Regions from separate parts of the Flintibacter sp. genome, predicted to be linked through region 2. Evidence: riboswitches for the same ligand, from Rfam matches in the RefSeq annotation. Region 2 holds a riboswitch; each other region holds the start of a gene.

Region 1 (6,434 bases), on a different contig from region 2:
TTCAGGGCATCCCTGGACCAACCGGGGGTGTGCTCGCCGCCCTCGGCGTCAAAGTTGGACAGGGCATCCATGCTGGGCCAGCGCTTGCTCCAGTCAGTGCGCAGGGCCACAAAAGCGCCCTCGGGGATGGGACTGTACTTGGTCTCATAGTCCAGAATATCCTGGACAGTTACCGCATAGTGCACATCCTGGGCCACCTTGTCGGACACGTCAATGACGCACAGAGGGAAGACCAGCTGCTCCACGCCGTAGGCCTCGGAGGAGACGCCTTCTTTGTCAAAGTGGCTGGGGAAGTCGATGTGGGTGCCGAACTGACCGGGGAAGCAGAAGGTCTGGATGAGACAATCCAGCATGGGGTTGCCCCAGTCATACACGGTCTTGCACAGCTCCACCGAGCCCTCGGGAATTCCAGCCCAGAAGGGACTGTCGTTGTCCAGGGGGTGAGAGAGCTCTACCCACTTGTACTCTTTGGCCCGCTTCAGGCCTTCCCAAAGTTCGTACATAAACAACACTCCTTTATATATAATGGAAATAGGATAAACAAAGGACATCGGTCCGGGATCAGTTTGCCCGGACCAGGAGCAGGACTGTCTCCACGTGAGCGGTGCGGGGGAAGAGGTCCACGGCCTGGACCTTGACTGCCCGGTAGCCCAGCTCCTCCAGACGCTTGGCGTCCCGGGCCAGAGTGGCCGGGTCGCAGGAGACATAGACGATACGTTCCGGGGCCATGGAGGCCAAAATGGCGGGTACCTCCGGTGCTAATCCCTTCCGGGGTGGGTCCACGCAGATGACTTGGGGACGCACACCCTCCCGGGCAAGCTGAGCGGCCACTGATCCCGCGTCGCCGCAGAAAAAACGGGTATTATTCACCTTGTTGCGTGCAGCATTGGCCTTAGCGTCCTCAATGGCCTGGGGGACGATCTCAGCCCCAATGACCTGCCCCGTCGTCTGGGCCAAAGCCAGAGAGATGGTGCCGATGCCGCAGTACAGGTCCAGCACGGTCTCTTGTCCAGTGAGGGAGGCAAAATCCACCGCCTGGGCATAGAGCCGCTGAGTCTGAGCCCAGTTGATCTGGAAAAAGGAGGGGACGGACAGCCGGAAGGTCATACCGCACAGGGTCTCCTCCAGGAAATCCTGGCCCCACAAAGTGCGGTACTCAGGACCTAAAATTACGTTGGTATCCGCCTGATTGATGTTGAGAACCAGACCGATGAGTCCCGGTTCCACTTTGCACAGAGCCTCCACCAATTCGGAAACCTGGGGCAGCTTTTTCCCGTTGGCAACCACACAGCACAAAGACTGTCCCGCCTGGTTGGTGCGCACATAGAGGTGACGGATCAGTCCCTGACAGGTGCTCTCGTCATAGGCAGGCACCGACCACTGTTCCATCCAGGCCTTGAAGGCCTCTCGCAGCCGGGTCACCGCCAGAGGCTGGAGGGGGCAGTCCTTCACATCCAGCACGTCATGGCTCCGGGGACGGAAGTAGCCGATGGACAGGCCCTGCTTTCCCTGGGCCACGGGCAGCTGCACCTTGTTGCGGTAGCGCAGGGAATCTTCCGCCCCAAGCACCGGAGGCAGCTCCAAATCCAGGCCGCCCAGCCGCCGCAGGGCGTCATTGACCCGGTCCCACTTGGCCGTCAGCTCCTCCTCGTAGGTCATGTGACGGTATTGGCAGCCGCCGCACTTGCCGCTGATGGGGCAGTCGGGCTCCACACGAGCGGGAGAGGGGGTGAGCAACTCCACGCCACGGCCCCAGGCGATGTTCTTTTGTACCTTTAACAGCTGAACCTTCCAGTCCTCTCCCCGGATGGTGCCGGGAATAAAGACCACCCGGCCATCCAGCCGGGCCACACCGAAGCCCTGGGCGGTGTAGCTGTCGATGTGCAGATCATGCAGTGAATTTTTCTTCCAGTCGGCCATGAGGCGCCTCCCACATGTTTGTTTTCCCCCATCATACCATGTCTGCCCCCGCTGCGTAAAGATAAAAAAACCCGCCGGTTTTGCACCGGCGGGGCAGAAGGTGTGGAAAAATCACATGGCGCTGTGGAAGGTGCGCTGGATGACTTCCAGCTGCTGCTCCCGGCTGAGGCGGTTGAAGTTCACCGCATAGCCGGAGACACGGATGGTGAGGCTGGGATACTTCTCGGGGTGATCCATGGCGTCCAGCAGAGTTTCCCGGTGCAGGACGTTCACGTTCAGGTGGTGGGCGCCCTGGACAAAGTAGCCGTCCAGGATAGCCACCAGGTTGGCCCGGCGCTGGTCCTCGTCCTTGCCCAGGGCCTCGGGGACGATGGAGAAGGTATTGGACACGCCGTCCTGACACACGGCCCGGTAGGGAATCTTGGCCACCGAGTTGAGGGAGGCCAGAGCGCCGTTTACGTCACGGCCGTGCATGGGGTTGGCGCCGGGGGCAAAGGGCTCGCCTGCCTTGCGGCCGTCGGGGGTGGCGCCGGTCTTTTTGCCGTACATCACGTTGGAGGTGATGGTGAGGGCGGAGAGGGTGTGGATGGCATTGCGGTAAAGGGGGTGCTTTTTCAGCTCAGCGGAGAAGTAGGAGACGATCTCCACGGCGATATCGTCCACCCGGTCGTCGTCGTTGCCGTACTTGGGGAAGTCACCTTCAATGGCGAAGTCCACAGCTACGCCCTGTTCGTTGCGGATGGGGCGCACCTTGGCAAACTTGATGGCAGACAGGGAGTCGGCGGCGATGGACAGGCCGGCCACGCCGAAGGCGGCCAGCCGCTCTACCAGAGTGTCATGAAGAGCCATCTGGCTGCTCTCGTAGGCGTACTTGTCGTGCATATAGTGGATGATGTTGATGGTGTCCACGTAGAGCTCAGCCACATAGGCCAGTACCTTTTTATAATTGGCCAGCACCTTGGGATAGTCCAGCACTTCGTCCATGTCGTGCTCGATGCCGGGGACGATGACGCCGCCCTTCTTCTCATCCACGCCGCCGTTGATGGCGTACAGCAGACTCTTGGCCAGGTTGGCCCGGGCGCCGAAGAACTGCATCTGCTTGCCCACCGCCATGGCGGACACACAGCAGGCGATGCAGTAGTCGTCGCCGTACATGGGGCGCATCAGCTCGTCGCTCTCGTACTGGATGGAGTCGGTGGCAATACTCATCTTGGAGCAGTAGTCCTTAAAGCCCTGAGGCAGGTCCTTGCTCCACAGAACGGTGAGGTTGGGCTCGGGGGCAGTGCCCAGGTTGGTAAGGGTGTGGAGCATCCGGAAGGAGTTCTTGGTGACCAGGGTTCGGCCGTCAATGCCCATGCCGCCGATGGACTCGGTGACCCAGGTGGGGTCGCCGCCGAAGAGCTCGTTATACTCGGGGGTGCGCAGGTGACGCACCAGGCGCAGCTTGATGACAAACTGGTCGATGAGCTCCTGGGCGCCCTGCTCGTCCAGCAGACCGTTGTCCAGGTCGCGCTGGATGTAGATATCCAAGAAGGTGGACACACGGCCCAAGGAGGTGGCGGCGCCGTTATTTTCCTTGATACCGGCCAGGTAGGCCATGTACAGGTTCTGCACCGCCTCATGGGCGTTTTCGGCGGGGCGGGTGATGTCGCAGCCGTACTTGGCGGCCATGGAGGCCATCTCACGAAGAGCGCGGATCTGCATCTGGACCTCTTCGCGCAGGCGGATGCGCTCGTCGGTCATGGGGCCGTCCAGCATGTCCAGATCCTTCTGCTTCTCTTCAATAAGGAAGTCGGTGCCGTACAGGGGGACGCGGCGGTAGTCGCCCACGATGCGGCCGCGGCCATAGGCGTCGGGCAGGCCGGTGAGCAGACCGGCGTGGCGGGCGTCCCGGGTACGCTTGGGATAGGCGTCAAAGACGCCCTCGTTATGGGTCTTGCGGTAGAGGCGGAAGTGGCGCTCGATCTCCGGGTCCAGATGGTAGCCGTACTGCTCCAGGGCGGAGACGGCGTTGCGAATGCCGCCGAAGGGGTTGACGATGCGCTTGAGGGGGGCGTCGGTCTGAAGGCCCACGACGACCTCGTTGTCCTTGTCAATGTAGCCGGGGGCAAAGTTGTCGATGCCGGAGACAGCGTGGGTCTCTACATCGATGATGCCCTTCTTGATCTCCTCCAGAATGAGGGCCTCTGCCTTCTCCCAGACCTTGGCGGTCTTGGGGGAGATGGGGGCCAGGAAGTCATCCCCTCCCTGATAGGGGGTGTAGTTTTTCTGAATGAAATTGCGCACATTCACCAGGTGGCGCCATTCGCCGGTGCGAAATCCCTTCCAAGCGGTGCAGTTGACGTCGATGCTCATAGCTCCCATTCCTTTCTTAGTTGTCTGTGTTCCGGCAGCAGGCTTCATTGAGCTGCCGGTTCCAAGGTTCCAGTACTGTCTTGTCCATCGGCGGTACCCCTTCCAACGGATAGGGGATGCCAAGCGTTTGATACTTGTGAACGCCCAGGGTGTGGTAGGGGAGGAGTTCCACCTTTTCCACCCGGGGCAGGGTGGCGATGTACTTGCCCAGGGAGGTGAGATGCTCCCGGCTGTCGGTGAGGCCTGGGACCACCACGTGGCGCACCCACATGGGGACGTTTGCCTTCCGGACCGCCTCCACAAAGGCCGGGGTGGGGTCCAACTCCCGGCCGGTGATCTTCCGGTAACCCTCTCTTTGATGGTGCTTTACGTCGTAGAGCACCAGGTCGGTGTGTTTGAGAATGTCCTCGTAGTCACCTTGGCCTACGCCGCAGGTGTCGATGCAGGTGTGTACCCCCTCTGCTTTGAGCAGCTTCAGACACGCCAGCAGAAAGTCAGACTGTCCGAGGGGCTCACCACCGGAGAAGGTAACGCCTCCGCCGGAAGATTCAAAATAAGGCCGGAAGCGGAGCAGCCGTTTGACCAGGGCCTCGGGCGTAGTCTCCTGTCCGCCGGAGAAGGTTTGAGTGTCCGGATTGTGGCAGTAGAGGCAGCGGAGAGGGCAGCCCTGAAGAAAGACCACTGCCCGTACACCGGGGCCGTCCACCAGTCCCATACTCTCCAGCGAATGAATGAATCCAGTCATGAAAAATACTTCCTTTCCGCCCTGAATAGGCAAAAAAGGGCGCAAAAAAGCCGCCCTTCCGGGCCACTTTTCGGCGCCCAGACGGTCGGCATCATGACGATCATACTCCCTGTGGTCTCCCCACTTCCGTCAGTCATATGATCCGCCCTCAGGATAACAAAAGACCGCCGACCCTGTCAAGGGGACGGCGGTCTTTTTCATGTTTTCATAAAAACTGCACAAAATTATTTGGAAGCCTTTTTGCTCATGTGACAAATCTTTACCACCACGCCGGACAAGGCAAACAGGGCGATGGCGTTGGGGATGACCATGAGGTTGTTGAACATGTCGGTGAGCTCCCACACCAGGTCATTGGACATGAGGGTGCCCAGGAAGATAAAGACCAGAGCGATGACGGAATAGACGGGAGCGGCCTTCTTGCCGAAGAGGTAGATGATGTTGATCTTGCCGAACATGTTCCAGCTCAGCACCGTGGAGAAGGCGAAGAAGAACAGACAAACGGCCACGAACATGGCGCCGGCCTGGGTGCCGAACACGGTGCCAAAGGCGGTCTGGGCCAGGTTGGTCTTGTTGATGACCTGGGAAACCTCCTCGGTGTAGCCCTGGGCCAGAATGCCGCCGGGGGTATACAGAGTGGAGATGACTACCAGAGCATTGAGGGTCAGCACGATAAAGGTGTCGATGAACACGCTGACCATAGCTACCACGCCCTGGTCGTGGGGATCCTTCACGTTGGCCTGAGCGTGAGCGTGGGGGGTGGAACCCATGCCGGCCTCGTTGGAAAAGAGGCCGCGCTTGGCGCCCTGGCTGATGGCTTCCTTCAGCGCGTAACCGAAGCCGCCGCCGATGATGGCCTGGGGCTCAAAGGCATACTGGAAGATCATAGCGAAGGTGGCGGGGATATACTGGATGCGGATGACCAGTACGGCCAGCGCGCCCAGCAGGAAGATAGCGGCCATGATAGGGACGATCTTCTCGGTGACAGCGGCCAGACGCTGCACGCCGCCCACAAAGATGAAGCCGCAGATGATGACCAGCACCACGCCCACGATCCAGGAGGGAACGCCGAAGGCGGTCTGGAAGGTGGAGCCGATGGAGTTGGACTGGACCATACAGCCCATAAAGCCCAGAGCCAGAATGATAGCTACCGCAAAGAAAGCGGCCAGGAACTTACCAAAAGCACCCTTAAAGGCAGTGGTGATATAGTAAACGGGGCCGCCGTGGAAGTCGCCGTTCTCATCGGTGATGCGGGTCTTGATGGCCAGAGTAGCCTCGGCGTAGATGGTGGCCATGCCGAAGAAGGCGATGATCCACATCCAGAAGATGGCGCCGGGACCGCCGGCCAGAATGGCGCCGGAGCCGCCTACGATGTTGCCGGTGCCCACCTGAGCGGCGATGGCAGTGGCCAGAGCCT
Region 2 (6,434 bases):
ATCTGGACGGGGGTATTGGCTCGGCCCGGAAGATCATCCAGAAGTATATCCTCTGCCGGGAGATCGAGGGCATCACCAGTCCCCGGGACTACAAGACCGCCCTCCAGGAACTGGTCCAGCGGGAGAGCGGACAGGTGCTCAAGTACCGGCTGGTGGGCTCTCAGGGGCCCGACCACGCCAAGCGCTTCTTCGTGGACGTGGATCTGAACGGAGAGCCTGTGGGCTCCGGCGAGGGGCACAGCAAGAAAGAGGCCGAGCAGATGGCCGCCAAGGCGGCCATGGCGAAGCTGTCAAAGCCGAAGGCGTGACGGCGGGGCCTCTTGCGAACGAAAGTGAGCCGCGCCTTGGGCGCGTCCAAGCAAAATTCCTGGCCAGAGGCCGGGAATTTTCTTGCCGGAGGGCGGATTGATTCCGCCCGAGGATTTAAAATGATGGGGTTCCCGGAAAAGCACAGCTTTTCTGGGAGTGGCCGAGCAGATGGCCGCCAAGGCGGCGCTGAACCGGCTGAGCAAAAAATAAGCAATCATTGGGGCCCGCTCCAGGTGGAGACGGGCCCTTTTTATATGCCTGTTTGGCCAGATTAAAAAAGTGTTGACAAAATGGTTAGCATATGCTAATCTATGGGTGGTTAGAGACGAGAGAACAAAAGCATCCCCTCCTCACACCTCCCTGCTTTCTTCCCCACACTCAGGCTTTTCAGATCTCTCTGGCCACCAGAATACCCAAAGGGACAGGCATCACCCTTGGGGAACCCCCAGCCGTGGGCATACACGCGGCTGGGGATTTTTTTGCCTGGATAGAACCGGAAGGGTATGTTGACGGCAAAGGGCGGGCATGGTATAGTGGTATCGCGTTTTGCATGTGCCTGGGTATGATCCCGGGGAAAGGGGTTTTCTATGCCAATTAAATGGATGCGCAGCGTGATGCTGATTATTACCTATGCGGTATTTCTGGTGCTGGCGGTGATCAAATTTGATGTGATCCTGGATCTGGCAGGACAGGTCCTGACCAGCTGCCGACCGCTGTTTCTGGGCTTTGCCATCGCCTTTGTGCTCAACCGGCCCTGTGCCTTCTTCTGCCGCCACTATGAACGCAATCTGGGGGAGCGGTTCAAGAAACTGGGCCGTCCGTTGGCGGTGCTTACCTCCTATGTGGCCATGATTGCGATTATTGTGGCTCTGTTTTCCTTTGTACTGCCTCAGGTGGTGGACAGTATTCAGCTGTTTGCTGCCAGTGTCAGCGGCTATATGGTCAATCTGCAGGCCATTATCAATAAGATCGCTGAGTATCTGGATCTGTCTTCTCTGGACCTGAGTTCCCTGAGCAGCTATCTGCGCAGCTTTTTGGATGGGGTGCTCTCCAGTGTCACCACGGCTGCCTCCCAGGTGATGGTGGTCACCAGTAGTATTTTGTCCATGTTCGTCACCCTGGTACTGGCCATCGTGTTCTCTATCTACATGCTGGCCGGGCGGGAAAAGCTGCTGGACCAGGGCCGCAGACTGCTGCGGGCCTATCTGCCCGACCGGCATGTGACCTGGGTCAGCGATGTGATCCGCCTTACTGCCGAGACCTTTACCAACTTTGTCTCCGGCCAGGCTATTGAGGCCTGCATCCTGGGCGGCCTGTGTGCATTGGGTACCTTCTTTATCCAGCCTGATTACGCCGCTCTCATTGGCGTTATTGTGGGCGTGTCCGCCCTGATCCCGGTGGCGGGTGCTTATATCGGGGCGATCCTTTCTGCCTTCCTGCTGGTAATGGTGTCCCCGGTGCGGGCCATCATCTTCCTGATCTTTTTGTCCATTCTCCAGCAGATCGAGGGCAATGTGATCTATCCCCGTGTAGTGGGTACCTCCATCGGCCTGCCGGGCATCTGGGTGCTGACGGCGGTGACGGTGGGCGGCGGCCTGTTCGGCCTGCTGGGCGTGCTGCTCAGCGTGCCGGTGGCCTCGGTGCTGTATGCCCTGCTGAAACAGGATGTGGTGCGGCGGCTGCGAAAGAAAGAGCCTGTAAAACCGGAATCCAAAGAAGAATAACAAATAAAACGGCGCGCCGAAGTTTTCTTCGGCGCGCCGTTTTTCTATGTTTACAATCAGAACAGACCGGTGATTTTACCGTTCTCGTCCACATCGATCTTCTCGGCGGCGGGAACCTTGGGCAGACCAGGCATGGTCATGATGTCACCCGTCAGGGCTACCAGGAAGCCGGCGCCGGCGGACACCTTAATGTTGCGTACGGTGACGGTGAAGCCATCGGGAGCGCCCAGCAGCTTCTGGTCGTCGGAGAAGGAATACTGGGTCTTAGCCATGCAGATGGGCAAAGCGCCGAAGCCCAGGTCGGTGAGCTGGGCCATCTGCTTGCGGGCGTTGGGGGTGAGGACCACGCCGTCGCCGTGGTACACCTTGGTGACAATGGCGTTGAGCTTTTCCTCAATGGAGGCCGCAGCGTCGTAGGCAAAGCGGAAGTCGTTGGGCTGCTCGCACAGACGCACCACTTCCTCGGCCAGGGCCAGGCCGCCCTCGCCGCCCTTGCCCCAGACCTCGCTGAGGGCCACGTTGACACCCAGAGCCCGGCACTTGTCCTCCACCAGCTTCAGCTCGGCCTCGGTGTCGGTGGGGAAGCGGTTGATGGCCACCACACAGGGCAGACCGTAGACCTTGGTGATGTTTTCCACGTGGCGCAGCAGGTTGGGCAGGCCGCGCTCCAGAGCCTCCAGGTTCTCGGTGTTCAGGTCGGCCTTGGCCACGCCGCCGTGGTGCTTCAGGGCGCGGACCGTGGCTACCACAACCACCGCATCGGGGGTGAGGCCCGCCATGCGGCACTTGATGTCCAGGAACTTCTCTGCACCCAGGTCGGCGCCGAAGCCGGCCTCAGTGATGGCATAGTCGCCCAGCTTCAGAGCCATACGGGTGGCCATGATGGAGTTGCAGCCGTGGGCGATGTTGGCGAAAGGACCGCCGTGGATAAAGGCGGGAGTACCCTCCAGGGTCTGGACCAGGTTGGGCTTGAGGGCGTCCTTCAGCAGAGCGGCCATGGCACCGGCGGCCTTCAGGTCCCCGGCGGTGACCGGCTTCTCGTCGTAGGTGTAGCCCACGATAATGCGGCTCAGGCGCTCCTTCAGATCGGTGATGGAGGTGGCCAGACACAGAACTGCCATGACCTCGCTGGCTACGGTGATGTCAAAGCCGTCCTCGCGGGGAACGCCCTGCATCCGTCCGCCCAGGCCGTCCACCACGTTGCGCAGCTGGCGGTCGTTCATGTCCACGCACCGCTTCCAGGTGATGCGCTTGACGTCAATCCCCAGGGCGTTGCCTTGCTGAATGTGGTTGTCCAGCATAGCGGCCAGCAGGTTGTTGGCCGCACCGATGGCATGGAAGTCGCCGGTAAAGTGGAGATTGATATCCTCCATAGGCACCACCTGAGCGTATCCGCCGCCGGCAGCGCCGCCCTTGACGCCGAAGACCGGGCCCAGAGAGGGCTCGCGCAGGGCCACCAGAGCGTTCTTGCCCATGCGGCGCAGAGCGTCGGCCAGACCCACCGTGGTGGTGGTCTTACCCTCGCCGGCGGGGGTGGGGTTGATGGCGGTGACCAGGATCAGCTTGCCGTTGGGAGCCTGCGTCTCATTGAGCAGGCGGTAGTCGATCTTAGCCTTGTAGCGGCCGTAGTACTCCAGGTACTCCTCAGCCACGCCGGCAGTCTTGGCGATGTCGCCAATGGGCTTCATGGGGGTGCTCTGTGCAATTTCAATATCGGTCAACATAACACAATTTCTCCTTTGTCCGCGCCCTTTTCACAAAAAAAGGGCGCACCGGTTTTTTACTCCGTGCGCCCAGACGGTCGGCATTAAGACGCTGAACGCGTCCGCTATACTTCATGTGGTACTCCACTTCCGTCAGTTGTATAGCTTATGTAGTGAGTGTATCACACCTCTTTCGGCACGTCAAGTGTCCGAAAGGGCAGAGCCCCGGTCAAACTGTCGGTAAAAGTCCTTGATGAGGGCGATGAAGGCCCGAGTGGCGGGGGAGAGGAAACTGTTTTTCTTATAAACCACTGCCATCGGACAGGTGAGAGGGGGATCGCCCACGGTGAAGAAGGACAGACGGTCCATATAGGGGGTGCGGTGGATGCCGCTCTCCGGCAGGAAAGTGAAGCCCATGTTCTCCGCCACCAGATTGATGGCGGTGGTGTTGTTGGTGGTGGTGAGGATATTCACCGGCTCCACGTTCTGAACGTTGAAGGTGTTATAGAGCAGGCGGGACAGACGCCAATCCTCAGGCAGCATCATCAGCCGCTCGTGCTCCAGCTGCCGCAGGTCCCCGAAGGGGAGGGGAGCAGAGCAGGGGCTGTCCAGGCCCTGGACCAGGGGGTGGTCCTTGTGGGAGATGAGGAGGATGCGCTCGTGCATTACCAGCTCATAGCTCAGGTCGGTGAGGTTGCCCGGTGTGTGCATCAGACAGAAGTCTGTGACGCTGCTGGCGGCCAGATTGCCCAGCTGGGGCACCGGCGCCTCGTGGAGGACCACCTGCACGTCGGGGTACTTGGCGGCAAAGCGGGGCAGGATATCGGGCAGCAGGGTGGAGCCTCGCCAGGTGGACACGCCGATGTGCAGCTGTTGGCGTTTCTTCTCCTGCAGCTGCTGCAGGTCGCTCTCCAGCTGCCGGTCCAGATAGCCCTGGCGTTCCAGATAGGCATGGAAAAGCTCTCCCGCGGCGGTCAGATGCAGAGGGGTGTGGGAGCGGTCCAGTAGGGTGACACCCAGATTGGCCTCCAGCTTGGCGAGATACTGGCTGAGGTAGGGCTGGGAGAGATAGAGACGGTCCGCCGCCTTGGAGATGCTGCGCTCCTTGACGATGGCCAAAAAGTATTCCGGATTTTTGACAAACATAACGGGCCTCCTGTTGGGCTGCGAAAGGGAACGGGCCGCTTAGCGCCGCCTTTTTAAGGATATCATATCATAAAATGGGGAAAAAGGGAATGTCTTGGGACAAAAGAAGGGGCATATGGCGGATTTTGGGAAAAAAGAAAATGCCCTGCGCCAAACGACGCAGGACATTTTATCTTGCCATATACCAATTACACAGCGCGGGTGACCTTACCGGAACGGAGGCATCTGGTGCAGACGTACACGTGAGTGGGAGTCCCATTCACAATCGCCTTCACGCGCTTCACGTTGGGCTTCCAGGTGCGGTTGGAGCGGCGGTGGGAGTGGGAGACCTTGATACCGAAGGTGACGCCCTTGTCGCAGAATTCACATTTGGCCATGTTGCTTACCTCCTCGCTATGAGAGTACGCTTTCGATGAAGCATCGACTGGTATTTTACCAGATAATTTTCGGGAATGCAAGAGGTTTTTAAAAAAACTTGAATTTTTTTCTGAGAGGGCTTTAAATGGAAAAAAGTGTGAAACGGAAGGAAGAAATTGAACCCTGCGCTTGCGCCGGAAAGACAAATAAGCTATACTAAAACCAAATCGGCATGACAGCCTGGAACGCAAGGAGGAGACGCTATGGCAGAGCGTGGAAAAAGCGTAAAACTGGGAGAGATCATCCGGGAGTTCCAACTGGAGATTTTAAATAAAGGTCCCAATTACGAGGATATGCCTCTGACCACTTTGGACGTGAACCGGCCCGGCCTGCCCCTGAGCGGTTTTTTTGAGCATTTTGATGCCCGCCGCCTGCTGGTCATCGGCCTGACTGAGCACACCTATCTCTCGGGCATGGAGCCTCAGGCCCGCCGGGAGAGTTTTGACCGGCTGCTGGCCCATCCGGTGCCCGCGCTGATCATCACCCGGGAACTGGAGCCCTTCCCTGAGTGTATGGAGATGGCCATCAAGCATGAGCGCACCGTGCTGCGCACACAAGAACATACTTCTGCCTTTATGAGCCGCCTCATCGGCAGCCTCTTTAACCACCTGGCGCCTCAGATCACCCGCTCCGGTGTGATGATGGAGATCTACGGCGAGGGCGTGCTCATTCAGGGCGAGTCTGGCGTGGGCAAGAGCGAGGTTGCCATTGAGCTTATTCAGCGGGGACACCGCATCATTGCCGACGACGCGGTGGAGATCAAGGAGACCAACCACGGTACCCTTATGGCCACGGCCCCTGAACTCATCCGCCACTATATGGAGCTTCGCGGCATCGGCGTGGTGGACGTGCGGCGGCTGTTTGGTATGAGCGCCATCAAGACGGAGCAGGAGATCGATATGGTCATCAAGCTGGAGCCCTGGGACGACAGCGCGGTCTATGACCGCCTGGGCCTGGAGGGAGCGGTGACTCAGATCCTGGGCGTCTCGGTGCCCTGCCTGACCATCCCGGTCAAGCCCGGACGGAATCTGGCCAGCATCGTGGAGGTGGCGGCCATCAACAACCGTAACCGGAAGATGGGCCATAACGCGGCTCTGGAGCTGACCCGGAAAATGGATGAACACTTTAAAAAACT
Region 3 (6,434 bases), on a different contig from region 2:
GGCAAGAGCCTGGGCGAGACCCTGCTCACCCCCACCCGCATCTATGTCAAGGCCATTAAGGCCCTGCTGAAGGAGGGTGTGGACATCCACGCCATCAGCCACATCACCGGCGGCGGTTTCTATGAGAACGTGCCCCGCATGATGACCGAGGGCCTCACCGCCCAGATCAAGCTGGACTCCTTCCCCCGCCTGCCCATTTTCGACCTCATTGAGAAGAAGGGCGGCATCCCCGAGCGTGATATGTACAACACCTTCAACATGGGCATCGGCATGATCCTGGCCCTTCCCGCCCAGCAGGCCGCCCAGGCCCTGGAGATCCTGAAGGCCGCCGGCGAGCAGGCCTACCAGATCGGCCAGGTGGTCTCCGGCGAGGCTGGGGTGGAGCTGGTCTGAGGAGGTGCTCCCATGGCAAAGCGCATTGCCGTGCTGGTCTCCGGCGGCGGCACCAACCTTCAGTCTCTGATTGACGCCCAGGCCCGGGGTGAGATCGTGAACGGCGAGATTGCTGCTGTCATCGCCTCCAACCCCGACGCCTACGCCCTGGAGCGTGCCAAGAAGGCGGGCATCCCCACCTATGTGGTGGCCCGGAAGTCCTACCCCTCCAGCCAGGCCATGACCGTGGCTCTGGTGGAGCAGCTCCAGGCGCTGCATATCGACCTGGTGGTGCTGGCCGGTTTCATGGTCATCCTCACCAGCGAGATGGTACAGGCCTTCCCCAATGCCATTTTGAACGTCCATCCTGCCCTGATCCCCTCCTTTGCTGGTCCCGGCTGCTACGGACTTCATGTCCACGAGAAGGCCCTGGAGTACGGCGTGAAACTGTCGGGCGCCACCGTGCATTTTGTCTCCGAGGAGTGCGACGGCGGCCCCATCGTTGCCCAAAAGGCGGTTGAAGTGCTGCCCGACGACACACCCGAGGTGCTGCAGCGGCGGATCATGGAGAACTGCGAGTGGAAGCTGCTTCCCCAGGCCGTGTCTCTGTTCTGTCAGGGACGGCTGAAGGTAGAGGGCCGGACTGTCCGGATTCTGGACTGATCCCCCTTTTCGGTGCGCCCGCCCCTTTACAATGTAATCAAGCGGCATAACTGACGGAAGTGGAGTGACCACGGGGAGTGCCGCCTCTGAGAGCCGACCGTCTGGGCGCACCCGTTTGCACAAACGTGGTGCGCCCATTTGCTTATTTTGTGAAAAGGAGCTTACGTTATGGAACTTCTGAATTTTAACGACCTGCTGCGCAGCCACCCCTACCCCGGCCGTGGCATCATGCTGGGCAAGTCCGCCGACGGCGCCAAGGCCGTGGTAGTCTACTTCATCATGGGCCGCAGCGAGAACAGCCGCAACCGCATCTTTGAGGCCACCGAGGACGGCATCCGCACCCGGGCCTTTGACGAGAGCAAGATGGTGGACCCCTCCCTCATCATCTACCACCCCGTGCGCAAGGTGGGCGACACCCTGGTGGTCACCAACGGCGACCAGACCGACACCATCCGGGACGGCCTGCTGGAGGGCAAGAGCTACATCGAGGCTCTCCGCACCCGCTGCTACGAGCCCGACGGCCCCAACTACACCCCCCGCATCTCCGGCGTGGTGGAGAAGGACGGCGCCTTCTGCCTGTCCATCCTGAAGAGCGCCGACGGTGACCCCAGCTGCAACCACCGCTACTTCTACGAGTACGACGCCCCCCTGTCCGGTGAAGGCCGCTTCATCCACACCTACCAGGAGAACCTGGACCCCCTGCCCTCCTTTGAGGGCGAGCCCCGCCGGGTGGCCATCTCTGCTCCCGACGCTCAGGCTCTGGCCAAGGAGGTTTGGGAGAACCTGAACGAGGACAACAAGGTCTCCCTGTATGTCAGCTACATTGACCTCTCTTCGGGTCAGGCGGACACTGTGATCATCAACAAGCACCAGTAAGAAGGAGGCCCCCATGCTCTTGACCGACCCCATTCTGGAATTTCAGCGTGCCCGAGCCGCCGCTGCCTTCCAACCCCCGGTGCTCTGCTCCTCCAAGGCCTTTCCCCTTCTGCCTGAGCAAGGAAGATCAGCAGGCCGCCCGCACTCATCTGTCTGAGGTGTTCGGCATCACCGATAAGGACAGCCTGATCGCTTTCTGCCAGAACACGGTGCACATCCACCAGGAATATCTGGATTTTGAGTCCTTCTGGGAGGACCGCCCCAATTTCTCTCTGGATGAGCTGACCCCTCAGGCCCTGTCCGGCTTCCAGCGCCTGTCCGACTTTGCCCGGCAGTTCCAGCCCATTGTGGGCCGCCGAGGCTTTCTGGCCTGGGACATCAGCGAGACCCTGGGCTATCTCCGCTCCGCCTGTGCCTGCGAGCTTATCTCCATGGAGGAGTACCAGGAGCTGTCCCAGTATTGGGTAGACCAGGCCGCCGCCTTCCACAGCTGGGATGAGTACGCTGTGGACCTGGTATGCGGCGCCGCCTACTGGGCTTTCCGCATTGGAGGCGAGCAGGACGCCGTCTCCTACCGGGATCTGAACCTGCGCTTGGTGCGGGACCTGCTGGGCAGCAAGCAGGCTTGGTGCGGCCGCATGTGGCCCCGTCCTGCGGGAAAGAGCTATAAACTTTCCGAGCCGGAAATGCGGCCTCTCCTGAAGGATTGGGACGGCCCCGCCGCCTGTCTGGCTACCGACGAGATCACTGTCTCCGGCAAACCGGTAGGCTACTGCTACCGGGAAAAGCCGGAACGGGAGGGTCAGGACAGCGGCTGGCGCTTCTTTGCCGCTGTGGAGAGCGAAGAGTACCTCAGCGACCCCTCCCACATCGGAGTCTACTCCCTCAACACCATCTGCAATTATGACCCCGACCTGATCCCCCTGCTCAGCGCTCCCTACGGCAGTGCCTTTGCCCGTGGTGAGGACGGAGCCTTCCACTATGAACCCCTCAATCCCCAAGATTCCGATCAGAAAGGATGAAATACGATGACCGAACTGGAACTGAAATACGGCTGTAACCCCAACCAGAAGCCCGCCCGCATCTTCATGGAGGAGGGCGAGCTGCCCCTGAAGGTGCTCAACGGCAAGCCCGGCTACATCAACTTCATGGATGCCCTCAACTCCTGGCAGCTGGTCAAGGCCCTGAAGCAGGCCACCGGCCTGCCTGCCGCCGCCTCCTTCAAGCACGTCTCCCCCGCCGGTGCCGCCCTGGGTCTGCCCCTCACCGACGTGGAGCGCCATATCTACTTTGCCCCCGAGGGAGAGCTCTCCCCCATCGCCTGCGCCTACATCCGCGCCCGCGGTGCTGACCGTCTGTGCTCCTTTGGCGACTGGGCCGCTCTCAGCGACGTGTGCGACGCCGATACCGCCCGTTTCCTGGCCGCCGAGGTATCCGACGGCATCATCGCCCCCGGCTACACCCAGGAGGCTCTGGAGATCCTGAAGACCAAGCGTAAGGGCGGCTACAACGTGGTGGAGATCGACCCCAACTACACTCCCGCTCCTGTGGAGCGCCGCAACATCTTCGGCATCACCTTTGAGCAAGGCTACAACGACCTGGACATCAACGAGGAGATGCTTCAGAATATCGTCACCGCCAACAAGGACCTGCCCCAGCAGGCCAAGCACGATATGCTCCTCTCCCTCATCACCCTGAAGTACACCCAGTCCAACTCCGTGTGCTACGTGAAAAACGGCATGACCATCGGCGTGGGCGCCGGCCAGCAGAGCCGCATCCACTGCACCCGTTTGGCCGGCAACAAGGCCGACATCTGGTGGCTGCGTCAGCATCCGAAGGTCCTGGGCCTGCAGTTTGTGGACAACATCCGCCGTCCCGACCGGGATAACGCCATTGACATCTACATTTCCGATGAGCACGATGACATTCTGGCCGACGGTGTGTGGCAGAACACCTTCAAGGTGAAGCCTGAGGTGCTCACCGACGAGGAGAAGCAGGCCTGGATCGCTCAGATGTCCGGCGTGACCGTGGGCTCTGACGCCTTCTTCCCCTTCGGCGACAACGTGGAGCGCGCCCGCAAGTCCGGCGTACAGTACATTGCCCAGCCCGGCGGCTCCATCCGTGACCAGCAGGTCATCGACACCGCCGACAAGTACGGCATGGTGATGGCCTTTACCGGCATCCGGCTGTTCCATCATTAAAAATACCTCTAGGGGGGACGTTGTCCCCCCTAGATACGAACTTGGTTCCCAAGGAAACCAAGTTCGATCCCCCCCTCAAGGGCCGGGCATGTTCTGCGGAACATGCAGATGCGCTGACGCGCTCCGGCCCTCGCGGGCGGTAACCAGTTCCCCCCGCGTGCCCCCCTCCGCTCTCCGAGGGGAATTGGCGACAATTTTAGGCCTTTCTCTTACTAAATGAGGTGTTTGATATGAAAGTATTGGTAGTCGGCGGCGGCGGCCGTGAGCACGCCATCTGCTGGAAACTGGCTCAGAGCCCCAAGGTAACCGAGCTCTACTGCGCCCCCGGAAACGGCGGCATCGCCCAGGTAGCCACCTGTGTTCCCATCAAAGCCACCGATGTAGACGCCATGGTATCCTGGGCCAAGGAAAATGCCATGGACTTTGTCATGGTGGCTCCCGATGATCCTCTGGCTCTTGGTATGGTGGACGCCCTGGAGGCCGCCGGCATTCCCGCCTTCGGCCCTCGTGCCAACGCTGCCATCATTGAGGCCAGCAAGGCGTTCTCCAAAGAGCTGATGAAGAAGTACCACATCCCCACCGCCAAGTATGAGACCTTCACTGAGATGGACAAGGCTCTGGCCTACATCGACGAGCAGGGCGCCCCCATTGTAGTCAAGGCCGACGGTCTGGCTCTGGGCAAGGGCGTGGTGGTGACCTCCACTGTGGACGAGGCCAAGACCGCCGTCCGTGAGATGATGGAGGACCATAAATTCGGCCAGAGCGGCTCCACTGTGGTCATTGAGGAATGCATGGTTGGCCCCGAGGTCACCGTGCTGGCCTTCTGCGACGGCGAGCACCTGGTCCCCATGCTGTCCTCCCAGGATCACAAGCGCGCCTATGACGGCAACCTTGGCCCCAACACCGGCGGCATGGGCGCCTTCTGCCCCTCCCCCAAATACACTCCCGAAATCGCCAAGGAGTGCATGGAGAAGATTTTCCTGCCCACCGTGGCCGCTCTGAAGGCGGAAGGCCGTCCCTTCAAGGGTGTCATCTACTTCGGCCTGATGCTCACCAAGGACGGTCCCAAGGTGGTAGAGTACAACGCCCGCTTCGGCGACCCTGAGACCCAGCCCCTGCTGTCCATGCTGGACAGCGACCTCATGGACATCTTTGAGGCCTGCGTGAACGGCACCCTGGACCAGGTGGAGGTCAAGTGGAAGGACGGCGCTGCCTGCTGCATCGTGCTGGCTTCCGGCGGCTATCCGGTGAAGTACCAGAGCGGCTATCCCATCTCCGGTCTGGAGGAGGCGGGTAAGTCCGCCACCGTGTTCCACGCCGGTACCAAGCGCCAGGAGGACGGCACCATCGTCACCGCTGGCGGCCGTGTGCTGGGTGTGACTGCCCTGGGCGCTGACCTGGACGAGGCCATCTCCAACGCCTATGCCGCCTGTGCCCCCATCTCCTTCCAGGATATGCACATGCGCAAGGACATCGGTAAGGTATGAGTCAGCTTGCTCTCCAGGGCGTTGTCTTCGATGTGGACGGCGTTCTCTTTGATACGGAACGACTGACCAACCAGACCTGGTTGGCCGTAGGAAAGGAACTTGGCTGGCCCCAGATCGGCGAGTATTATCTGGAATTTGTGGGACAAAACCGCACGGATATTCATCAGAAAATGCTGGACCTCTTTGGCCCAGAGTTCCCAAAAGAGGAGTTTATGAAGACCTGCTCTGCCTATTCTCAGGCCAGAATGGAGCGGGAAGGCGTTCCCATGAAGCCAGGAGTACGGGAAATTCTGGACTTTCTGAAGGCCCGGAATATCCCCATCGCTTTGGCCACCTCCACCGGTCGGGAACGTACTTTGCGCCGCATGGAGCTAACCGGCCTCGGTTCCTACTTCTCCGCCATCATTACCGGCGATCAGGTGGTCCACAGCAAGCCCGACCCGGAGATCTACCAGCTGGCCTGCCGGGCACTGGGCACGGATCCCGCCCAGACAATTGCTGTGGAGGACTCCCGCAATGGAATTCTTTCCGCTTCTCAGGCAGGAATGAAGGTTATTATGGTTCCTGATATGATCCCCCCTACTCCGGAACTGGATGCACTGCTCTTTCGCCGCTGCGCCAGTTTGCTGGAGGTACGGAACTTTTTGATTCAGCAGCTGGATTCTTGATTCTTAAAACAGAGGACCGACCCCATAGGGTCGGTCCTCTGTTTTTTAACGTCCTTTTTTTAATTCCTCCAGCAAGCCCTGACACCCCTCCAGCACATCCTGGTACGTAGTCTCAAAATCTCCGGTGTACCAAGGGTCGGCCACCTGGCCGGGACGATCCGTATAAT

The links. A riboswitch is a leader RNA that binds a small molecule or an ion and turns the genes downstream of it on or off. The one in region 2 is predicted to bind ZMP and ZTP.
Region 1: another riboswitch for ZMP and ZTP. It lies ahead of pflA (pyruvate formate-lyase-activating protein); the one in region 2 lies ahead of ACLTXB_RS10390 (formate--tetrahydrofolate ligase).
Region 3: another riboswitch for ZMP and ZTP. It lies ahead of ACLTXB_RS18005 (IMP cyclohydrolase); the one in region 2 lies ahead of ACLTXB_RS10390 (formate--tetrahydrofolate ligase).

Annotation. Positions count from the first base shown of each region.
Region 1 is NZ_JBKVXZ010000030.1:7,972-14,405, reverse strand. Features, by position in the region: gene ACLTXB_RS11315 (cyclase family protein) at 1-503, opposite strand, end outside; gene rlmD (23S rRNA (uracil(1939)-C(5))-methyltransferase RlmD) at 562-1,920, opposite strand; gene pflB (formate C-acetyltransferase) at 2,032-4,275, opposite strand; gene pflA (pyruvate formate-lyase-activating protein) at 4,292-5,020, opposite strand; ZMP/ZTP riboswitch at 5,089-5,167, opposite strand; gene ACLTXB_RS11295 (alanine/glycine:cation symporter family protein) at 5,245-6,434, opposite strand, start outside.
Region 2 is NZ_JBKVXZ010000026.1:3,690-10,123, forward strand. Features, by position in the region: gene rnc (ribonuclease III) at 1-308, shown strand, start outside; gene ACLTXB_RS10385 (AI-2E family transporter) at 897-2,033, shown strand; gene ACLTXB_RS10390 (formate--tetrahydrofolate ligase) at 2,090-3,757, opposite strand; ZMP/ZTP riboswitch at 3,818-3,907, opposite strand; gene ACLTXB_RS10395 (LysR family transcriptional regulator) at 3,938-4,882, opposite strand; gene rpmB (50S ribosomal protein L28) at 5,071-5,259, opposite strand; gene hprK (HPr(Ser) kinase/phosphatase) at 5,503-6,434, shown strand, end outside.
Region 3 is NZ_JBKVXZ010000083.1:3,762-10,195, reverse strand. Features, by position in the region: partial or broken gene ACLTXB_RS18015 (phosphoribosylformylglycinamidine cyclo-ligase) at 1-393, shown strand, start outside; gene purN (phosphoribosylglycinamide formyltransferase) at 406-1,035, shown strand; ZMP/ZTP riboswitch at 1,072-1,149, shown strand; gene ACLTXB_RS18005 (IMP cyclohydrolase) at 1,204-1,911, shown strand; gene ACLTXB_RS18000 (immunity protein Imm33 domain-containing protein) at 1,959-2,933, shown strand; gene ACLTXB_RS17995 (phosphoribosylaminoimidazolecarboxamide formyltransferase) at 2,940-4,112, shown strand; gene purD (phosphoribosylamine--glycine ligase) at 4,343-5,599, shown strand; gene ACLTXB_RS17985 (HAD family hydrolase) at 5,596-6,267, shown strand; gene ACLTXB_RS17980 (low molecular weight protein-tyrosine-phosphatase) at 6,313-6,434, opposite strand, start outside.